2 regions of the Arcicella sp. GW458-12-2-14-TSB2 genome follow, and region 1 is predicted to be linked to the other one. Evidence: riboswitches for the same ligand, from Rfam matches in the RefSeq annotation. Region 1 holds a riboswitch; the other holds the start of a gene.
The links. A riboswitch is a leader RNA that binds a small molecule or an ion and turns the genes downstream of it on or off. The one in region 1 is predicted to bind cobalamin.
Positions count from the first base shown of each region.

Region 1 (11,405 bases):
GAGTATAGTCAAACTACACAGACAATACCTTAAATTTGTAGCATTAAATATGATTTTTTATTAAGAAAACAATCTTGAAATCTTTTAAATTTTGTCTCTTCAACAGCTTTTGGAGGAACAATGTATAATGAATATACTTCTTCAACATAATGCGATACTTCCTGTAAATCAATATGGTGGAACAGAACGAGTAGTTTGGTGGCTTGGAAAATACCTTAGTTTGTTAGGTCATAAAGTAACTTTTTTAGTAAAAGAAGGTTCACAATCGCCTTTTGCTAACATTATTCCCTATAAGGAGAATGAACCATTAGACGGACAAATTCCTGATAACATTGATGTGGTTCATCTCAACCAAAAACCGCAAGAATATATTCGCAAACCTTTTGTAGTAACTCAGCATGGGAACAGCTCACAATTAGATTCTTTACATCAAAATACCGTTTTTGTATCTAAAAACCATGCAGAACGCCACGGTGGAGAAGCATTTGTATATAACGGAATCGACTTTGATGAATATGGAAAGCCAGATTTTAACCTTCCACGAAAACATCTTCATTTTTTAGCAAAAGCCGCTTGGCGTGTGAAAAATGTAAAAGGGGCAATTGAGATTGCCAAACGGAGTCATCATAAATTAGTGGTAATGGGTGGCAGTCGCTTAAATTTCAAAATGGGTTTTCGTTTCACGCCCGACCTCAATGTACGGTTTCATGGGATGATAGGAGGACAAGAAAAATTACAAATATTGAACCAATCCAAAGCCTTGCTTTTCCCAGTTTTATGGCACGAGCCATTTGGTTTGGCCATTGTTGAGAGCCTTTATATGGGTTCAGCGGTGTTTGGTACCACTTATGGGTCATTACCAGAATTGATTCATCCGGAGGTAGGCTTTCTGTCAAATCATAAACATGAATTGGTAGAACAACTCAAGAATGTTGATCATTTTTCGCCTAAACTTTGTCATGAATATGCGCAAGATGTATTTTCGGCAAAGGCAATGACTGAGAAGTATATTATGTATTATGAAACAGTTTTAGCTGGAAAACCACTTAATTCACAAATACCGAAGGCTTTGGAGAACTATCCAAAATTTCTGCCTTTTTCTGAATAACGTTATGAAAATATCTGGATTTACTTTTGTTAGGAATGCTATAAAATTTGATTATCCCATCGTGGAAGCCATTACTTCAATATTGCCAATTTGCGATGAAGTAGTAGTAGCTGTGGGAAATTCAGAAGATGCCACATTAGCGTTGATACAAAGTATAGATTCGCCAAAAATAAAAATAATAGAAACCGTTTGGGATGATTCGCTTCGCAAAGGTGGACAAGTACTTGCCGTTGAAACAGATAAAGCCTTAGCCGCTGTTTCACCTGATGCTGATTGGTGCTTTTATATACAAGGGGATGAAGTAGTACATGAAAAATACCTGCCTGTTATTAAAAAAGCCATGCAGGATAATTTGCATAAAACTGAAGTAGAAGGTTTGCTGTTTAACTATACACATTTTTATGGTTCTTATCGCTATGTAGGTAATGCACATCGTTGGTATCGACGAGAAATCAGGGTGATTAGAAATACAGGTAAAGTACATTCCTATAAGGATGCACAAGGTTTTAGAACGGCAGATAATCAGAAATTAAAAGTAAAATTAATTGATGCTTATATCTATCATTATGGTTGGGTAAAACCCCCAGAAATCCAGCGTGAAAAAATGAAAAGCTCGATTAATTTTTGGGGAGAAGGACACGATGTGGATAAAATAAAAGAGGTATTAGAAGCTTTTGATTACTCAGAAATAGATTCATTAACACTATTTGATGGCACACATCCAGCCGTTATGCAAGCCAGAATTGATAGCGTAAATTGGATGTTTGACTATGATATTCATGAGAAAAAATTATCATTCAAAAATAAATTAAAGATGGCAGTTGAGAAACTGACAGGTTATAGAATAGGGGAGTATCGGAATTATAAATTGCTGTGAAGATTTATAAAGAATAAACTACAAAAAAGCCTGAAACTTTCGTTCCAGACTTTAGATAGATTAGAGGGAGTTTTCTTAGATGAAGAAACATAATTCAAAAATTATGTAACTAGAGTTTGATTAAAAATAGGGTAAACTTTATGAACTAGGTGTTGGGGAATTGTGAAAAGTGTAGAGTGAAATAATGCTGCCAAAATTTCAATACCATTTACTAAGGTCGATGCACTGGGCTGGGTAAACAAATCATAATCAAGTACAAAAACGGCTTTATTTTGAACTGCCCTTAGGTTTTCCCAACCGCTTTTTATGGTTAATAAATGCAATTCTTCTATACTTCTTTGCGTATCAAATCCGCAAGGAGCAATGATTAATACTTCAGGGTCGTACTTCAATATTTTTTCCCATTGGGTTACAATACTGTCTCCCGAAGGATTACTTAACATATCCACTCCACCTGCATAGGCAATTTGATGAGGAATCCAGTGTCCGCAATTATATATTGGTTCTATCCATTCCAACAACATTACTCTTTTGGGTAAAGCTCTATGTTCTCTGAGTTTATCGATAACATTATCAATTCTCAATTGAAGCTTCGCCAAGTGCTGATACGCAGCTTCTTCTCTACCCAACGCTGTAGCAATGGTAATTACTGTCTGAAAAACATCTTCTAAGCTCTGTGGGGTAAGGGTAACAACCAGAGGCGTTTTCTCAAGATTATCAATTACTGCTTGCGTACATTTTGTATCAATCTGGCATACTTCACAAACATCTTGCGTAATTACTACATCGGGAGCTATGGCTTGTAATTTATCTTCTTCTACATAATACAAGCTTTTCCCTTGAGCCTTAGAAGCTGAAAAAATCTTATCAATTTCAGTACTCGAATAGTCTTTCCCTTCTAGCACACAACGCACCAAAATTTCATTTTCAGTTCTTGAAGTTGGCGGACATTCAAAGGTTACGCCATAGAGTAAGTCTTGCAAACCCATGTCGTAAATCATTTGCGTTGCGGCTGGAAGAAAAGAGACAACTTTCATAATGATAGCTTTCGGCAATCAGCTTTCAGAAGTCAGCAATTGCCATTATTGATAAAGAATAAATTACAAATGATAGCTTTTAGAAGCTTATCATTAAACAAAAAATATACAAGATAGCCGAAGTCCGAAGACTGATAGCCTCAAGCTTTAGTCTGTGCTAAGCTTGGGAAACGTACTTGTAGCAACTCAAAACTGCCAAAAAGTAAGGCTGAGTAGGCAAGTGTTCCTACCAAAAAGTTTTTCATAAATGGAAAACCTTGTACAAGGCATTGTTGTAAGCCTGCCCAATCCCGCGTTAATGGTAGGTTTGTTCTCAAGTCTGTACCTCCGCCAATCCAAACGGTTAAATCTGCCAAAACCCAATGTGAAACCGAAGCAATCACCGCTGCTAATACAATATTCTGCACATTGATTTTCTGAAGGATTATTCTGCCGAACAATACAATGATTGCAAAAATGCCGTAAATCCAATACCAACCTTCGTACATGATACCATATTTACCTTGAAAATTTACCTTATTGATTACAATATCGCTTACTAATATTGTAAGAAGAGGAAATGCAAATGCCTTCCATCGACTAGTAAAATATGCTCCACCAAAAAGCCCCATAGCACCTAGTGGTGTATAGTTAGCAACAGGCGTAAGCTGTGCCGAATTGGCAATTCTTAACAAGGCAATGGCTAGAATGAAGCAAAGCAAGGTTAAAAAGCGAGGGTTGATAGTTTGTTTCATACTTGGAAAGTTGTTTCATACATTGGTCAACTTTTTAAAGGTTGACCAATCTGAAGATGAATTATTTTAAAACAAATCCTACAGGATTTATTTCAGCTTTTAAAGAATCAATTAATGTTCCATTTGGTTGGTATCTGAATACATATCCCGCTTGCTTATAAGAAGGGGTAAAACCAGCGTAAATGTTACCCGTAGCAGGGTCAGTCGTTAAACCTGTAAATAGTTTATTGATGAATGGCTTTGCTGTAGAAATACTAGCATCATTAATATTAAAACTATAAGTTTCTCCTTTACTTATATTATTAGCATAGTCGTAATAAGAATAGACAAAGAAAATAACATTTTTATCTTTATTGAAAGTAAAACTGTTAGCCGATTGATCAAGAGTACTCTCTGTAGCAAAAGCAGTACGACTTTCGACTGTTTTAGTACTTAGGTTGAATTTTACAAATTTTTCATCTGCATAGAACCATAATTTACCGTTTGCATCTGTACCAATCAAGCGAGGGTTAGAACCTATTTCTACTGTTTGAGAAACAGCATCTGTTTGAGTATTGATAATAGAAATATTTTTTGTGCCACTGTAAGTAGTTGACGAAACAATCACCTCATTGCCAATAGCAACCATTTTGTCTGCACCTTGTTGAACCGTAATTTTTTTTGTTATTTTATTTTTAGTTAAATCAACTACTAATACAGTACCAGGCTTATAAGAATAATCAGCATTAAAAGTATCCCAACAAGAAATATATGCTTTATTAGTACCCGCCTTTATAACAGCACTAGGGTTTTCAACCATGTTAGAATCTATTTTTGCGATAGCTTTGAAAGTACGAGCATTTACGATTTGGATATAGTCTTTTCCAGCAGTTTGATTATCTACTAAGATTACCCCTGAACCATCAACATCCGCATAGTCAGCTACTCCACCAGCCACTGAATTAAGATTTTCCTTCTGGAAAATATCAAAACTACTAACTTTGGTAGTAGGGTTGATGAATGTGATTGAGCCATTGTTATCTGAGAAATTGCCTCTGTTTACTACAAAAATACCAGTATCATAAGGTTGAGAAGGTTCAGGTTCTGAGGTTGAATTACAAGCATTTAATGACAAGAACAACGTGCTTGCCACTAATGAGCGAATGATAATAGAATTAAATTGCATTGTTTTAATGGATTAAAATTGAAAAAAATATTTTTTTGGACTTCAGCTTTCGGTCGTCGGCTTTCAGTATTAATGCTTTCATCTGAAAGCTGATAGCCGATGACCACAAGCCTATCAGATGCTAAATATTAAAAACTAACCCCAGTGAAAAGCCTCGCCCGGGCATGGCTTTTTTCTTCACACTTGGGTACACAGTGTCTGTCAAGTTATTCATTTGGAAAAGCAAATTAGCTTGTGTTTTCCCTACTTGTATTTTCCCTGAAATAGTAGCATTCAATATAAAATATGGAGGAAAAGGGCGACCAGAATGATCAAAAGTGATATAACGTTCGGAGTTATATAAGCCTTGAAAATTTAATGTCCAGTTTCCTTTACCTACATAGGCAGTCCCCGAAACGGTATGTAGAGGCACATAAATCATTTGCTTGCCGATAATGTCTTCGGTATAAGCAGCATACATTTTTTGTTGAGAAACATGGGTATAAGCATAAGTAGTGGTAATACCCGCTAGCATTCTCCCTTTGAGGTATTTTATATTGCCCGTAACTTCAAATCCTTTTGCTAGTACCTGCTGTAGGTTTTCCACACGATATCCTTTGTCAGGGTTCCAGTAGGTCCAATTATCAACTAAATTATGATAGGCATTTACGCCTAATGAGGTATTAAGTTCTTCGGAAATTACTTGTTTCCAATTAATACCTACTTCTTTGTTGAAACCACTTTCGGGTTGAATATTTGGATTCCCAAGTGTTTTCCAGTATCGCTCATTAAGGGTCGGTAAACGATAACTTCTTGCTACATTACCTGTGACCACTATTTGGCTTTTCTTGGCAGAAAGCAATAGGTACTCAACCCCTAGCGAGGGAGTAAAGGGAGCTTGATAACGATTAGAAAAAGCTTGACGAAGATTAAGTGAAGCCGTTAGCTTGTCGGAGAATTGATTACGGATGAGTGCAAATATATCTTGACGGTTTTCGCTAATGGCACCACTGTCATAGCCATCGACATGGGCAATATAATGCACAAATTCGCCACCTATTTTGATATTAGTATTCCATCGTGAATTTGCCTTTTTATAGCTAATTTCATGTTCGGCACGAGCAATGTAACGATCTGTTTCAGAATGACTAGGTGCTGAAAAATCGCCAGTGCCATAGTCAATAATGTCTTTTACAAATCCCATTTTTACATTCGTATTACCGAATTGATAGGAAGATAGAAACCGCGAAGCTTTGGTTTGGGTAATTTCCCTAAATGCAATTATATCAGGTTGAATACTTAGTTTATTGTCGGTCAACCAAACATTGAAAGCAAACAAGTTTCCGTTCTGTTGTTTCAAATATAAATCTTGGATAAAGCCTTTTTGAGCAGTTTCCGAAGGCACAATCTGATATGTTCTTCCTGCATTATCTGTTCTTTCGGTTCCTGAAAAATGATTATTATACTTACTGCCATAAAGCAAAGTTTTCCCTGAGAACTGTAAACCTTTCTCTGTATGATGGGCAAATCTTAATCCTATTTGTCCATTATAATTATCAAAACTTTCGTATTGACCACCTACTGTAAGATTTACGCCAGGTTTTTTCCATTGTGGAACAGAACCCAATAATATACTCCCACCTACAGCATCAGAACCTACGCAAGAAGCCGCCGAACCGTATTGGATAGCCATTTGGTCGAAGCCTAAGAGTGGCACAGTAGAAAAATCTGTTTGCCCAGCCATAGGGTTATTGATGTTCAGACCGTTCCAAAGTACGGCTGTATGCATGGCAGAAGTGCCTCTGAAAGAAATACTAGTTAACTGACCATTACCATAACTTTTGAAAGTAATGGGCGATTGGTATTGCAGGAAATCTGCTAAGGTTTGGTATTGAAAACGAGCTAAAGTAGTTGAATCTATTTTTTTAACTTTCAAGCCAGCCATAAAATGCTCGTTTGAAAAGCCTGTTACTTTTACTTCATCAATCTGTCTGTTAGAAATTTCTTGGGCATAGCAATGTAAGGATACAAATATCCCGATGAGCGAAAATATAGGCTTACAACGTAACAAATACGTGAAAACAGCAGACATAACCTGAATAGTTAGGTCTTGACCTACGGAAATAAACCGAAAAAATTGACCAAGAAAGTTTAAAAGAAATAATCGAACGCTCAATGATGCTTATCCTCCGTAAGCAAACAATTAAGAATGATTTAATGGCAGGTCTCCTGACTTGTTTCATCATTACCTTGACCTTCCCAATTTATTTAGTGATTTAGTGATTTCGCGATTTAGTGATTAATAAGCCAATTGATTATTAGGATTATTTTTGAATTTCTTCATTCACTCAATCATTCATTCACTTACTCACCATTAAACCAGTGGTTATCGAAGAATGGTAATAATTGTATTGAAACTTACAGTTGCGGGGACAGTTCAGGACTTAAAACCTGATTCCCTATTAAGCCTTAAACTCATATAGAAACGAGCCTAATGCACCATAAACTGTTGCAAAGGTAGTAGAAAATTTATTTGTATGATATAAAAATTAGATTTAAACTGTAAAATGTTTTACTTTATAACTGGTTAAATGGCTGAAATACAGTTGATTGTTTAGTATTTAGCTTATTCCATTAATTTTTTGAGATCCTCCATCTTAATAGGTTTAACCAAATAATTACTAACGATTTCGTAGGCTTCCGCTTTTTTAACATCCTCAGGGTCTATCGAACTTGTTACTATATAAATGGTAGTGATTTTTTCATTAGGAATCTGGATAAACTCATCTAAAAACTGCCAACCGTCCCATATAGGCATATTCAAATCTAATAAAATTAAATCTGGAAGTTTTTCTCCGCCAATGATAATCGCTCTCAAGCTCTCGTATGCCTCTTTCCCGTTGTGAAAAACTAAAAAGCCGTCACAAAAATTTGCAAGTTGCATGATTCTTTTTGTACCAAAAATAAAAATGGGGTCATCATCAATGATGCAAGCAATATTAAATTTTTTCATGTTTAAAATATATACTAAATGTCGTTCCTTTGTTTACTTCACTTATCACGTCTATTTTCCCTCCCATTGCTTCTATTTGGTTCTTTGTAATGAATAAACCAATCCCACGAGCATCTTTATGTGCATGAAAGGTTTTATACATACCAAATAATTTTGCACCATGGCGTTTTAAATCAATGCCCAGTCCGTTATCTTCTACTTTTAAAACCACGTGCCCTTTATCGATAAAGGTCGATAATTTAACATAACTATCTCTCTCCTCTGTGCTGTACTTTATTGAATTTGTTAAAAAATTTAAAATGATACTATCTAAATAAGCAGGAACAGCCAAAACTCGTTCATCTTTACCAATAGTATTTTTAATATTTACATTTGAATCTTTTGCAAAAGCCGAAACATTCTGAATAGCATTTTCTATCGCATTGTACAGATTAACACTTTTCAAATTGTCAATAATAGTGGTATTCATCAAAACTACTTCATTTAAATGAACGATAGTTTCTTTAAGATTTGTAGATGCCGCTTTTAATAAAGTGATGTATTCGTTATCCAATAATGCTGGGTATTCTTCCAATAAGATATCCATCATCATTGAAATATTCCCTGAATGCGACCTCAAATTATGCGAAACTATATGTGCAAAGTTTTTCAACCTTTCGTTTTGGTCTTTTGTAACATCTAAAAGAGCCTGAATTTCTGACTCTGCCTTCTTTTGCTGAGTAATATCTATTATTTGAGAAATAAAATAGAGCGGTTTCCCAACCTGATCTCTTGCTAATGATGCCGCCAGAATAGCATGCACTACATTCCCTTTTTTATGGAAATATCGTTTTTGCATGTGGTAATATTGTCGCTCGCCATTTACTAATTCATTCAGTAAGTGTAAATCTGCTTCAAGGTCTTCTGGATGTGTAATATCCTGAAAGGTTAATGAGAACAGTTCCTCCTCTGTATAACCAACAATATTGCAAAGTGTTTGATTAACCTTCATCCATCGTCCATCAGGCTCTAGTAAGGCCATTCCAATAGCAGCATTTTCAAAGTTTCCTCTAAAAGATTCTTCACTAATCAACAGCTTCTCTAAAGCCTTTTTTCGCTCTGTTACATCATGCATCGCAACAACAGCACCAAATAGTTCATTATTTGGCCCTCTGAGCTGAGCACCAAAAGTAGAAACAATATGTGATGTACCATTGGTAGACGAAATTAATATTTCTTGATTTTCTACTTTATGACCTCTTAAAGTTCTGATGAGGGGTATATCTTCAGTCAGAAGTGGGTTTCCGTCTAAATCATAAAGCCCATAATATTTTGAAAACTCGGATGGATGTACGTCGTCCAAGGGTAATCCATGCCAGCGTTTGGTAGTGCTATTGAACAGCGTAAGCGCACCATTTTGGTCGCAAGCTACAATCCCGACATCAATGCTTTCAAGAATTGTTTCCAATAAAGTATGTTTTTCCAGAAGACTCTGTTCAATTTTCTTTTGTTCAGTAATATCATCGGTATACATAAGTAGCCCGCCTATGGTATTATTATCATTATACCACGGCTTTATTTCCCATTTTAGCCATTGAACAGTGCCATCTATTCTGACAAATTTATCTTCGTTTCTTTTGATAGATTTCCCCTGTAAGCATTCTTGATGAATATTCTTCCAATCGTCACCTATTTCTGGAAAAATCTCATAATGTGTTTTGCCGATTAAGTTGATGCCTTCTAAACGATAATCAGCCCTCCATTTTTCAGAAACCGCTAAGTATTTTAGGTTATTATCAAACATCGCTATGGCAGTAGGGGTATGTTCAATAAACACCTTATTTCTTTCAACGATTTGCTTTTGCTCGCTAATGTCAGAATGTGTTCCATACATCATCAAGGGCTGTCCATCGCTTGTCCACGTAACTACTTTACCTTTATCGTGTATCCAGACCCAATGCCCATCCTTGTGTTTCATTCGGCACTCACAACGGAAGAATTCTATTTTCTTTTCAAAACAGTCGAGTATCTTTTGATTAGAAATCTTTAGGTCTTCTGGGTGGACTAGGTTTTCCCAAGTCTCATGGCTTATCGGAGCCAACTCCTCTAGCGTATAGCCAATAATTTCTGCCCAACGTTCATTATAGACTGTTTCACCCGTTTGTACATTCCATTCCCACGTACCTACATTAGTACCTTCAATAACACTTTGAAGCTTTTGTTTTTCTTTGATTATCTCCTCTTTGGCTAGGGTCTCAGTGTTGATATCTTGAAAAGTACCAAACAGCCTAACGCATTTCCCGTCCAAGAACTCCACCTTACCGATACTCCTAACCCATTTTAGATTATTGTTAGCCGTAATTATTTGTAAGGTTAAATCATAATTTTCTCCGTTTTTAATAGCATTATCTATCGCTTCTATAATCTTTTCTCTACTTTCACCGTCCTTATAATAATCAATGGCAGTAGTTAAGTCGGGTTCACAATCATCATCAACCTCATGGATAGATTTAGTCGTCTTGCTCCAATATAGTTTCTGAGTCTGCAAATCCAATTCCCAATAACCAATCATTGCCGCCGTATTACAGCGTTCCAGAAATTCCTCTTTTCTTTTTTGTTCCGTAATGTCTATATAAGTACAAAGTATTTTAATGTCTTTGGTTTTATCATTCTCAATGGCTATTGCCCTACAGTGAAGCCAAACAGTAGAATCATTTTTATGTTTGAATCTTATAACTTGATCATACGGTTGATTATGGGTTTGATGATGTTGTAGTTGTAAGAAGTTTTCAGTTAATTCTTTTAAATCATCGGGGAAAATGATGGTTTCCCAGGTAGCTAAATCCAAAGGTATATCTGTAGCCTTATACCCGAGCGTAGCCCAGAACTTAGTATTTATCCATCCATTACTAGGAGACTCTATATTCAAATACCAAAAGCCATCCAAAGCGAATTCTTGGATAAAATCAAAAATTGCAATATCACTTTTTATTAGTTCGTATAACTCTTCTTTCAGATTACTCATTTATAAATATTTTTAAATCGCTAAAAAAGCAGTAAGGATTAGTCTTTAGCTTTAGTTGTACATTTATCAAACTACCTATTTTCATTTAGAACGTTCAAATGAAATTTTAAAGATAAATGAGTCACTATATCTAAACATAATTAACATTTGGTAAATAATAAAATTTTTACCGTAAAAATGAAAAAAATAATAAACTATTACCGCTAAGGATAATAGTTGTATGAAGAGCAATGAGGTTTTGTATACAAATCTGTTTAGATATATTAAAAATTAAGCTACCCGCTATGTTCACTATAATAAACGGCTTTCTTAATTCGCATAATATTGCGGTAACATAAACATAACCCAAGCATAATACAAGCGTAATACTGTGGTTAAATAGCCGACCTAATTTTGTGCCATCAAAAAAAACAAACCAGTATGATGAGGCACAAATTACTTTACACATTAATTATTCTATTTTCTTCACTTTCATTCACTTTCGCTCA
Region 1 is NZ_JBWKYN010000041.1:14,373-25,777, reverse strand. It holds gene AC07XN_RS08240 (glycosyltransferase) at 128-1,108, shown strand; gene AC07XN_RS08235 (glycosyltransferase family protein) at 1,113-1,985, shown strand; gene AC07XN_RS08230 (ABC transporter substrate-binding protein) at 2,087-3,022, opposite strand; gene AC07XN_RS08225 (DUF6580 family putative transport protein) at 3,163-3,756, opposite strand; gene AC07XN_RS08220 (YncE family protein) at 3,818-4,921, opposite strand; gene AC07XN_RS08215 (TonB-dependent receptor plug domain-containing protein) at 5,043-6,992, opposite strand; cobalamin riboswitch at 7,103-7,419, opposite strand; gene AC07XN_RS08210 (response regulator) at 7,527-7,913, opposite strand; gene AC07XN_RS08205 (PAS domain-containing sensor histidine kinase) at 7,900-10,917, opposite strand; gene AC07XN_RS08200 (TonB-dependent receptor) at 11,338-11,405, shown strand, end outside.

Region 2 (11,405 bases), on a different contig from region 1:
TAGCCTGAGTAATTTTTGAAGGAATTTCTTGGTTACCAGTACGTCCCCAACCTGCTCTTACTTTTAAATTACTGAAAGCAGAACCTTTTAAGAATTCTTCTTCAGAGATTCTCCAACCTGCCGAGAAAGAAGGGAAAACACCATATTTATTGTTTGCTCCAAATTTTGAAGAACCATCTACCCTTAAAGTAGCAGTTAATAAATATTTGTCTTTAAACTGATAGTTTACTCTTGAGAAAAACGACTGTAATTCATCGTTAGTCGCATAACCTGTTGGCTTGTTGTTTGCCAACGTAAGGTCTTGTCCTAATCCTGGATTATAGATAGGCTCGATGTCTGAAATAGGGAATTTGTTAATACTATAAGAACGTCCGCGGAACATGAATTTTTGATACGAATGTCCTACTAAAGCTGAGAAGCTATGGTCTTTAATAGCCTTTGTATAAGTCAAATAGTTTTCAATCAAACGGTTGGTATTAGTAATATTGATTGTCTCTAAACGACCATCTTGCAAAGGCACTGCACTTGCCAATGATTGTAAATCACGAGATGAGCTTGAATTATCAATCCCAAAGTTCAATTTATATACTAAGCCATCAATGATTTTGATAGAAGGAGAGATATTTCCGATGATACGCGTAATAGAAGTAACGTCTTTCTCTAACTTCAAAGTAGTCAATGGGTTTACACCATTTACATAAGAATAAGGTTGTCCTTTATCATCGTAAGCAGGATAAGTAGGATTGGTAGAAATAGCTGTACCAATAATCCCTGAGATTGGAGGACGTTCGTTATTAGTATTAGTAGCGTTTAAGTTTACATCAATGCTGATACGGTCGTCTAATAATTTTTGTGTTACATTAATACGGCCCGTATAACGATCTAGTTGATTGTTTTTCAAAATACCTTCTTGATTCTGAAGCCCAAATGAAGCATAATAAGTAAGTTTATCAGCACCACCACCTAATGAGATGTTATGGTTTTTAGTAAGTGCTGTTCTTGAAATTTCTTTTTGCCAATCAGTTGATGCTTTCAAATCTTCTAACACACCACCTACTGCAGGAACTTGTTTACGGTATTCATCTGCCGAGAAAACAGGTAAAGCCCTCGCCATCGTAGAAAAACCATAACTAGTAGAATAATTGAAAGAAGAAAAACCAGCTTTCCCTTTTTTAGTACTAATCAAGATTACCCCATTTGCACCTCTTGAACCATAAATAGCTGTTGCCGAAGCATCTTTTAAAACATCTATTGATTCAATATCCTGAGGGTTCAAAAAGTTAAGAGGGTTGGTTGCTCCGCCACTACTTGAGTTATCCAAAGCCAAACCATCTACCACAAAAAGTGGCGTACTTCCTGTTCTTACACCACCTGGCCCACGAACACTGATATTTTGTACTCCTCCGGGTTCGCCACTGGCAGAGGTAACATTTACACCCGACACTTTACCTTGTAACAGTTGTTCAGGCGAGTTAATAATTCCTTGGTTGAATTCTGCACTTTTCAGTGACTTCACCGACCCTGTAATATCTTTTTTCGTTGAACTTCCGTAACCAATTACGACTACCTGTGCTAAGTCTGATGCAGTCGATACCAACGCTACCTCAATTGTACTTTTCCCTGCAATAGCTACTTCTTGTTTTTCATAACCAACAAATGTGAATACTAACGTTGCATTTTCGTCAGCGGTGATACTGAAGTTACCATTGGCATCTGCATTCACTCCACGTTTACTATCTTTTACCAGAATATTACATCCTGCCAAAGGCTCTTTGGTTTTAGCATCAATTACTCTACCTTTTACTGTAATCTCTTTGAGCGTTTTGTTTAGTAGTGTTTTTTCATAAGTATACGATTTATTGATTGTGAAAAGGGAAGCATTGTTGGCAAAAGCTGGACTAGCAGAAATGCCAACTGTCGCCCCAACTAAGACGCCAAGAATCAACGTCGATTGGGTCTTAAAAAAAGGTTTTGTGTTCATTTTAGTTCTGTTGTAAATGGAATTTTCATATTTAATCACAATATAATTAAATTGTAATTAAAAAGGAAAAAGTAAGGATTTGCTTTTTAATTGAGGGTGCAAGTTATTCACGTAAGATTTCTGGAAAGTAAAGGCATTGTTATCAAAACATGATTTTTTCGTAATAATGGCTTAATATCTATCCTCGATGATAGATATTTTAATGGAGTGATAAACTTATAATCAAGGAAGAAAATTTAAAAAGATATTTTGTTTAAATTTTACAATTTTATTATATATTTTATCTATTAAACATACATATACTTATCAAAATATCTAAATATTTAAATATACAAGGATAATATGTCTATTATATATTTATCATTAATACCTTTGCTCGGTAACTCAGTAAACACCCGTCAATCAGGAGGTTGGTTTTAAGGGAAAGTCAATAACCTTTCACCATAAATTAAAAAGGAATCGTGTGAGAATCACGAACAGACGTGCTACTGTAAGTAACGGTTTCGAACAGAAACGATTTTTCTTCCGTTTAGCCCATTGTTCTTTTCAAAGAATGAGAAGGGTGAAGAAAATGTTACAAGTCAGGAGACTTGCCTACCTTCTCAATGACTATTCCCTCACGAAATAGGGCTTAGTTCACGCATTGATTTTTATAATATACTTGTCGAATATTACTCTGCTTCAGCAATGAATCAGCGTGTGCTTATGCTTTACGCATGACGGTGTGGTGTTTTCAGTTCCATTCGGCGTGTTTTAGAATACGCCAAAATGCTTTATCAACACTTGATAAAGCACGAACCTTAAAACAACAATTACTATGTTTACACACAATTTGGGTTACCCTCGTATCGGTAGCAAAAGAGAATTAAAACGTGCTTGCGAGCAATTTTGGGCAGGAAAATCTACCAAAGACGAATTGCTTAGGATTGGCCGCCAAATCAAAAGACAAAACTGGCAACTTCAACAAGAGGCAGGAATAGCATTGATTCCTTCTAATGATTTCTCTTTATACGACCACATCCTTGATACTGCTTTGTTGGTCGGGGCTATTCCTGAGCGTTACCATGCTTTGGTTGACGGACAAACCAACCGTGAATTAGATATTTATTTTGCGATGGCAAGAGGCGTACAGCGTGACGGTCTTGATATTAAAGCCATGGAAATGACTAAATGGTTTGATACAAACTACCATTATATCGTTCCAGAATTCACTAAAAATCAACACTTTAAGAGATATTCTGATAAAATCATCATCGATTTTGAAGATGCCAAGCAAATGGGGTTTGTCACAAAACCCGTATTGATTGGCCCTGTATCTTTCTTGCTATTAGGAAAAGAAAAAGAAGCTGGCTTTGATAGAATAGATTTATTAGAAAAACTATTACCTGTTTATATTGATATTTTACAAGAATTGGCAATACGCGGAGCAAATTGGATACAACTAGATGAGCCTTGCTTGATGTTAGATTTGACAGAAAATGAACAAATAGCATTCCAACAAGCCTATCAAAAAATCAAAAAGGGCGTTCCGAATTTAAATATATTGGTAGCAACCTATTTCGAATGTACTGGTGAAAATATTTATGTAGCTACTACTTTAGATATTGATGCCCTACACCTTGATTTAGTTCGTTGTCCTTCGCAGTTAGACGATATTTTTGAGCAAACAGATTTTGCCCAAACAGAAAAAATCCTTTCACTTGGTGTCGTAGATGGTCGTAATATTTGGAAGAACGATTATGCTAAATCATTGACATTGATTCAAAAAGCAATTGATACATTAGGACAAGAAAGAGTAATGATTGCACCTTCTTGCTCTTTACTACACAGTCCTTGCGATTTGGATTTAGAGCAAAATGAAGAAGTACTTACTCCAGAAATCAAAAATTGGATGGCTTTTGCCAAGCAAAAATTGAATGAAGTAAATGTATTAAGAAAGCTTTCTGAGCCAGCATCTGCCCCTTTCTTTGCACAACATTTCGCTGAAAATCAAAAGGCTATTCAAGGCAGAAAAGATTCAGCCTTGATTCATAAACCACAGGTAAAGGCAAGAGTAGCAGCTTTAATGGAGCAAGACGCTCATAGACCAAGTCCTTTTGCGGTTCGTCAGGCTTTGCAGTTAGAAACGTTAAAATTGCCACTTTTCCCAACCACTACGATTGGTTCATTTCCGCAAACAGATGATGTACGTGTATTGAGAGCTAATCTTAAAAAAGGTGTTATTTCTCAAGAAGAATATGATGCACAAATTGCGGTAGCAATTGAAAAGTCTATCCGTTGGCAAGAAGAAATTGGTTTAGATGTGTTGGTTCATGGTGAGTTTGAACGCAATGACATGGTGGAGTATTTTGGCGAACAATTATCAGGATATGTGTTCTCGCAAAATGGCTGGGTACAAAGTTATGGCAGTCGCTGTGTAAAACCGCCTATTATTTATGGTGATGTAGAACGCCCAGTTGCTATGACAGTCCGTTGGTCAGAATTCGCACAATCTAAGACAGACAAGTTAATGAAGGGCATGCTTACTGGACCAATTACTATTTTGCAATGGTCTTTTGTAAGAGACGATCAAGCACGAAAAACCACAGCTTTCCAAATAGCCATGGCCATTCGTGATGAAGTATTAGACTTAGAAAAAGCGGGTATTAAAGTTATCCAAATTGATGAGCCTGCTATTCGTGAAGGATTGCCATTGCGTCGTGCCGATTGGGAATACTACCTTCAATGGGCGGTAGAAGCATTTCGTTTGAGTGCCTCGGGTGTAAAAGACGAAACACAGATTCATACGCACATGTGTTATTCTGAGTTTAATGACATCATCAAACACATAGCTGATATGGATGCCGATGTGATTACAATCGAGACTTCTCGTTCACAAATGGAGCTATTGGATGCTTTTGTTGATTTTAAATATCCAAATGAAATCGGGCCAGGGGTGTATGATATTCACTCGCCAAGAGTACCAGAAACAGAGGAAATGCTTGTGTTGTTAGAAAAAGCCTTGGTGAATATTCCTGCTAGAAATTTATGGGTAAATCCAGATTGTGGCTTGAAAACTCGCCGTTGGGCAGAAACAGAATTAGCCTTAAAAAATATGATTAAAGCTACTGAGCTTTTAAGAGAAAAAGTAAAAGAGGGTGTTTGTTAAAACCGTAGGGCGAGATTTCATCTCGCCTTATTGTTTTTTTATGCTAAAAGAACTTCTATTCTTTGCTTGCTTGATTCAATGGGATCAAGCTTCTCAATTGGGAAGTGCTTTTTCTCATAATCTAATGCCAAAACCGATATTGCCTCTAAAATATCTAAGGCTTTATTTCTTGTCACTTCATCTTCAATAAGGTCAGCATCGACTAACGCATCAATTAAGGTAGATGCCCTCTCAAAATCGGCTTGATTACTATTTCATCAATATTAATAGCTAATTCCTTCATTTTTTATCTATTTAAATGTGAGAAACAAAGCGGAATACTATTCCACTCCTACTATTTTCCATTTACTAATGCTAACAAATCTGTTTTCGTCAAAGACTTCAACATAGCAGTATCCGTTTTAATTAAATCATTGACCAAATCATTTTTAGAAGCTTGTAACAGCATAATTTTTTCTTCGATAGTATTCGGACAAATTAGTCTGACAGCCACTACGTTTTTCTTTTGTCCAATCCTATAACAACGGTCTATTGCCTGATTTTCAACGGCTGGATTCCACCAAGGATCAACTAAATAGACATAATCAGCCTCTGTTAAATTCAGCCCTGTTCCTCCTGCTTTCAAGCTAATCAGGAATACTCTTACCCCTTCGTTCTCCTGAAATTCATTTACTTTATCAGCACGATTTTTAGTCTCACCCGTTAAGTATTCAAAAGAGATTCCTCGCTTAATTAACTCCTTTCTGATTAATTCAAGCATGCTTACAAATTGCGAGAAGACTAATATTTTATGTTCAGGAGATTTATTCTCTATTTCTTCCAACAAGGCTTCTATTTTAGCAGATTCATTCCCATAAAACTCATCTTCACTTAATAAAGCAGGTGAATCGCAAATTTGGCGGAGTTTCGTCAAGCCTGTTAAAATATGCATACTCTCTTTAGGAATATCACCCTCTATCTGGTTATTCAAAAAATCTCTAAACTCCTTTTCATACGCATCGTATACCTTTCTTTGCTGTACACCCATTTCGCAATAAACCACTACTTCTGTTTTCTCTGGCAATTCTTGGGCAACTTGTTTTTTAGTCCTTCGTAAAATAAACGGGTTTATTTTCTGCTGTAATTGCCTTGCTCTTTTCTGGTCTTTAAACTTATCAATCGGCATAGAATAATGGTCTTTAAAATGCTGACGACTCCCTAATAGCCCTGGACATGCAAATGAAAGCTGACCGAATAAATCAAAAGTATTGTTTTCTATCGGCGTACCTGTCAGAACGATTTTATTACGAGAAGACAATAAGCAAGCCGCTTGATAACGCTGTGAGGTTGGGTTCTTTATGGCTTGGGATTCATCTAGAAATACATAATTGAAATGATACTTTTTCAAGAAACCAATATCTGATAATAGTGTTCCGTACGACGTCAGAATGATTTCGTAATGATCAAAACTCTTCGTATTCTTTACTCTGTTACTCCCATAAACACTTAGTATTTTAATAGAAGGTGCAAATTTTGCTACTTCTGCCTCCCAATTGAATATCAAAGAGGTAGGGACTACAATCAGGTTTGTATTTTTAATATTTTTATTCCGCTGAGATAAAATAAAAGCGATAATCTGAATGGTTTTTCCTAAACCCATATCATCTGCCAGACACCCTCCAAAACCAAATTCATCCAGAAAGTTTAACCAGTTTAGCCCTTCCTTTTGATAATCCCTTAACGTTGCATGAAGCTCTTTTGGAATCTCTACACGCTCAATTTGCTTAAAGGTTTTTAGTTTTTCAGCATAAATCGTCAATTCACGTTTTACTTCATCCGCTAAAAACTCTTCATCATACATCCTTGCTATTTCAGAAAAATTACTCTTTGGAACTCGAATCTTCTCTTCAACAATAACACCTTCTTGAAAATATTCTGTGAATTGTCGTATCCATTCTGTTGGTAAAATACCTAAAGTGCCGTCACCCAATTGTACGTATTTAGTCCTATTTCTAACAGATTTCTGTAGTTGTTTTAAAGATACTTGTTGTTTTCCATAACGCACAGATAGTTCAGTTTCAAACCAGTGAATACCACTCGTTACACTAACCGACACCCTTATTTTGTTATAATTTCGCTTATTTTCTTTGAGCTCATTAAAGCCTAAAATAGTAATACCTTGGTTTTGCCATTCTTCAAAAGCATCTAAAAACCAACCTTCATCTAAAAACTGTCCTCTATGCAAATAGAAATATTCATGGTCTAGTTGTTCTTCAAAGGCCTGATGTTGCTTTAATAAATTGGCTGTAAATTGAATTTCAGCCTCATGGTCTCTTTCTAACAGAAAAACATTCTCATTGAAATCGCTTACATAAATCTGCTTTTTAGAAAGAATCGGCACTTCTGTTTTGCCATATTTTATTACTGGCGTAATTGAAATATAGTCTTCTGAATCAGACAGATAAATGATTTTTTGCTGACTTGTATCGAAGGTATTTTCTTCAATTTGGGCAGGCGTTGCGGGTCTGATATAGGAATAATTTACCTGTATTTTATGTTCAAGCTTGTTCAGAATATTGTGCTGAAATTCTTCAAACTTGGTATGATGAACTAAAATTTTATGGTTATTCTGCTTGAAAAAAGTAATGATTCTTAAAAAATCAGGGTTTTCAATCAGATACAACGTATTGGCTACTTGGGTAAAATAATCAAATTTGAGTGATAGATTTTTTAGCTCATACGCCTTTTCGTTGATAAATAATTGAGCCGAAACTTCATGAAAGATGTCTTTATAATCTATCTGCATTTTCACGTCCATTTTGAGTGTTTTTAACTCAATCGGAACAATAGTATTAGCATTTATTTTCTCTGAGACTTTAGCATCATGGAAAAAGACATCCAACTTCAGTGGATTTTTAGCTAAGGCTTTTAAGCCATCAAAAAGTGTTTTAGATGATTTTTCTTGATTAGGTTGTTGAAATTTGATAATACTCGAATAAAATTTAATTTCTTCTATATCAGCCGTTTTCCAAACAAAATCAAGGGGGGCAATTGTTTTAAGAGGATTCTTTACCTTCCCATCTTTAGTTGTTTGGACTTCATATAATTCTACAACCAAATGGTCATAATAGCGGTGTTTCCCCAACACAATTATCTTTTTGGTTGTATCATTTGAAGCAACCAAAGACACGTTTTTCTCAAAAGGTTGTGGCAATAAAGAAGTGCTTAACAGCGAGTTTGTCGCTTGATTAACCGCTATTAATTCTTTCAATTTAGGCTTTATGGAAAGCTTGAATGGGTTGTATTCTAACTGGAAATATTCATCCAAGTTTTTCTCTTGCTCTAAGCCATAATCTTTGGCAAAAGCCAACATTTTGTTATAACGCAAAGCATCATCAAAAAATACCCTAAGATTTTGGCGTTCAGTCAGATTGAGCAATACTTGTACTTGATGTTCACAGAGATTCTTGATGGGGGCATTACATTCACACGAAAGCTTGATGGCATTCTCTTCTTGCCTAACGGAAACAGTGACAAAGTCTATCCGAGTAAGATAAACAGGTATTTCTGCAAAGTTTAGTTCAATCTTGTCAGGTTGAAGGTCAAAAAAACCTTTTTCATCCGTAGAAATAAGCGAAGAACTATGCTTTAAAATCGTTAAATAATTAAGACTTGCAATATTGAAGTTTTCAAAAATATATGTTAGTTGAGAAGAAAGCATATTTGGCTTTAAGCTTTGAGCCGTGAGTTATGAGCATTAAAAAAGCTTACAGCTCACGGCTCGAAGCTCATCACTTAATCCGTAAACACTGAAGCAACTTCTCAAAAATAGTATTATTTTCATAAAATCCACTGAAAAGTTGTGCATTCGGGCCATAAGCAACCACAGGCACCATGATGCCTGAATGGTCGTTGGTACTGAAATTCCCTTCTATTTTACCCGTTTTAAAATCGCCATCTAATAATGATAAACCTCCTGTTTCATGGTCAGCCGTAATTACGATAGTCGTTTCTCCATTTTTATCCGCATATTCAAGGGCTTTACCTATTACTTTATCAAAATCCAGCATCTCGTTGGCAACATAATTTAACTGATTGGCATGTCCACCCCAATCAATTTTTGAACCTTCTAACATCAAGAAAAAACCATTTGGAGAAGTACGTTCTAATTGTTTCACTGCGGCGTCAAAAGCTTCAGAAAGATATTCACCTCTGCCTTCATGTTTAGGACGCACTTCATTTTTATCAACAAACACAAAGGTTTTCTCTTTCGTATTTGCCTTTTTCAGTTCTTCAATGGTCGTAAATACTTTACCTTTTTTCCTTAGTTTCTCTAATGTTTCTGCCCTAAAGGATTCTATACCAGCCCCAATCGTTAATGAAATTGGGCTTTTAGGCAAGTCATCAGCAATTAGCTGAAACCAATCTCTTTCTGGCTCATGAGCATAGAAACTCGCTGGCGTCGCTCCTGTTATTTCTTCCGAAACTACTAGCCCTACTTTTATCTTCTTTTTGTCTAAAATTTCTGAAATATTTTCTAATGGTTGCTGTTGGGTATTCATCCCAATGTAACGATTATTCGTTTTCTCACCTGTTGAAAAAGCTGTTGCTCCTGCTGCAGAGTCAGTACAAAAGCTATCTGCCGAATTAGTTTTAGAGAAACCAATATTTTTAAAATTCGTCCAGTTTAATTTTCCACCATTAGCCGCTATTCCGCTATAAATCTGGGCTAAACCCATGCCATCACCAATCAAGAAAATCACATTCTTAGAAGGCTTCTTTATTCCATCTGATTGATAGGTAGGCAAATATGGAATGTGTTGAGCAATAGGCTTGCCAGAAAAAGCCGTTAAGTTTTTAATATAGTTCGCCAATTCTGATAAATTATCCGACCCTATATAATCAACCTCTAATTTCATTAAAGCTTTGTAAGCCGTAAGCGAATTGGGTACTGCCCAAAACCGAACTTGCTTTCCGATGTGATGAACAGAATCAACAAAATTCTTAATCTTTAGATACTGCGGTGCTGTAATCAAACCCTTACCATTCCAGCGTGTAAAGTCTGTGATACTAGTGCTGATCAAAGCTACTCTTTCAAAACTTTTAGGCGAATAGCTTTGTCTAGGGCGACCATCGAAGTAGAAAATATCATCAAATTTATCAAAATCTGTACTTGATGGCATATCACCACTGATAACAATCTGAACGGCATTAGGATTATGCTTTACATCAAAATAATTACGATAAGGCTTTAATTGTATTTCTAAAAGCTTCAAGGCTTCTGCTCCATCTTCTTTGATGTCAATTAATAACTGTAGGCGTTGTCCGTCTTGATAAGCTTTACCATTATTCTGATTGATTTGCTTCAATAATGGTTCAAGGTATAAAGCCTTCAAAGTACGATTTAATTTTATTGATTCTTTTTCATGAGCCACGACCAATTCTTCTCCTTGCTTGAAAACATCGGCTTCAATCATCCCAAAATGTAAGGCGTATGCTTCATAAAAAGGTAAATCATGCAGATAATCATTATGTGCATGGGTGTTTTTCATAGAATAGCTCATGGGTTGAGCCAAGGCCTTTGTTGCGATAGTAAAGAGTAAAAAAAGGAGGATGTGTCTTTTCATATTATTGATAGCAATGAAGATTGTTAAAAGTTCAAAATTATCCTTCTAATGTTAGGAAATCGTTATCTGTAAATTAATCAATCAGTTAATACGACCATTACGATGAACTTTCAAAAGAGAAAAGATATTATTTAAGTAAGACGTAAAATTAACCAATTCTTGATTTATTTATATTTTTTTATTTTTTCTAAGAAACATTCTATTCCCGTTTTTTTCAAGGGTAATATATTTCCAAACAGCTTATAAATATATCAAAATGATACAATAGCCTATAAAGCAAACCAAAATGTTTGAATATATTTGGTCAACCAAATAGACTATCAGCATGAACACTTCCATTCAATAGCAATACTTAATATTATGATTCAAATAAAATACCAACGCATTTTATTATTTTTTGCCTTTCTGTTGCCTTGCAGGTTTTCACTTGCACAAGACCATTTCTTGAAATTAACAGATGCGATTCAGCTTGGCTTAGAAAATTACAATTCTATTAAAGCCAAAAATAGTTATCTAAAAGCTTCACAAGCCTTGGTAATAAATGCTCAAAAGCAGTTTCTGCCTGATGTAAACGTGGCAATTCAAAATAATTACGGTACGGCAAATGGTCAGTTCGGCTCGCTATATTCTTATAAAGGTGTAGGGATGGCTGCATCTGGCCCTAGCTCAG
Region 2 is NZ_JBWKYN010000049.1:8,789-20,193, reverse strand. It holds gene AC07XN_RS09340 (SusC/RagA family TonB-linked outer membrane protein) at 1-1,981, opposite strand, end outside; cobalamin riboswitch at 2,376-2,593, shown strand; gene metE (5-methyltetrahydropteroyltriglutamate--homocysteine S-methyltransferase) at 2,799-5,129, shown strand; gene AC07XN_RS09330 (DEAD/DEAH box helicase) at 5,464-8,829, opposite strand; gene AC07XN_RS09325 (alkaline phosphatase) at 8,900-10,735, opposite strand; gene AC07XN_RS09320 (TolC family protein) at 11,096-11,405, shown strand, end outside.
Region 2: it holds a riboswitch for cobalamin, as region 1 does, so the genes downstream of both, metE (5-methyltetrahydropteroyltriglutamate--homocysteine S-methyltransferase) here and AC07XN_RS08215 (TonB-dependent receptor plug domain-containing protein) in region 1, are expected to answer to the same signal.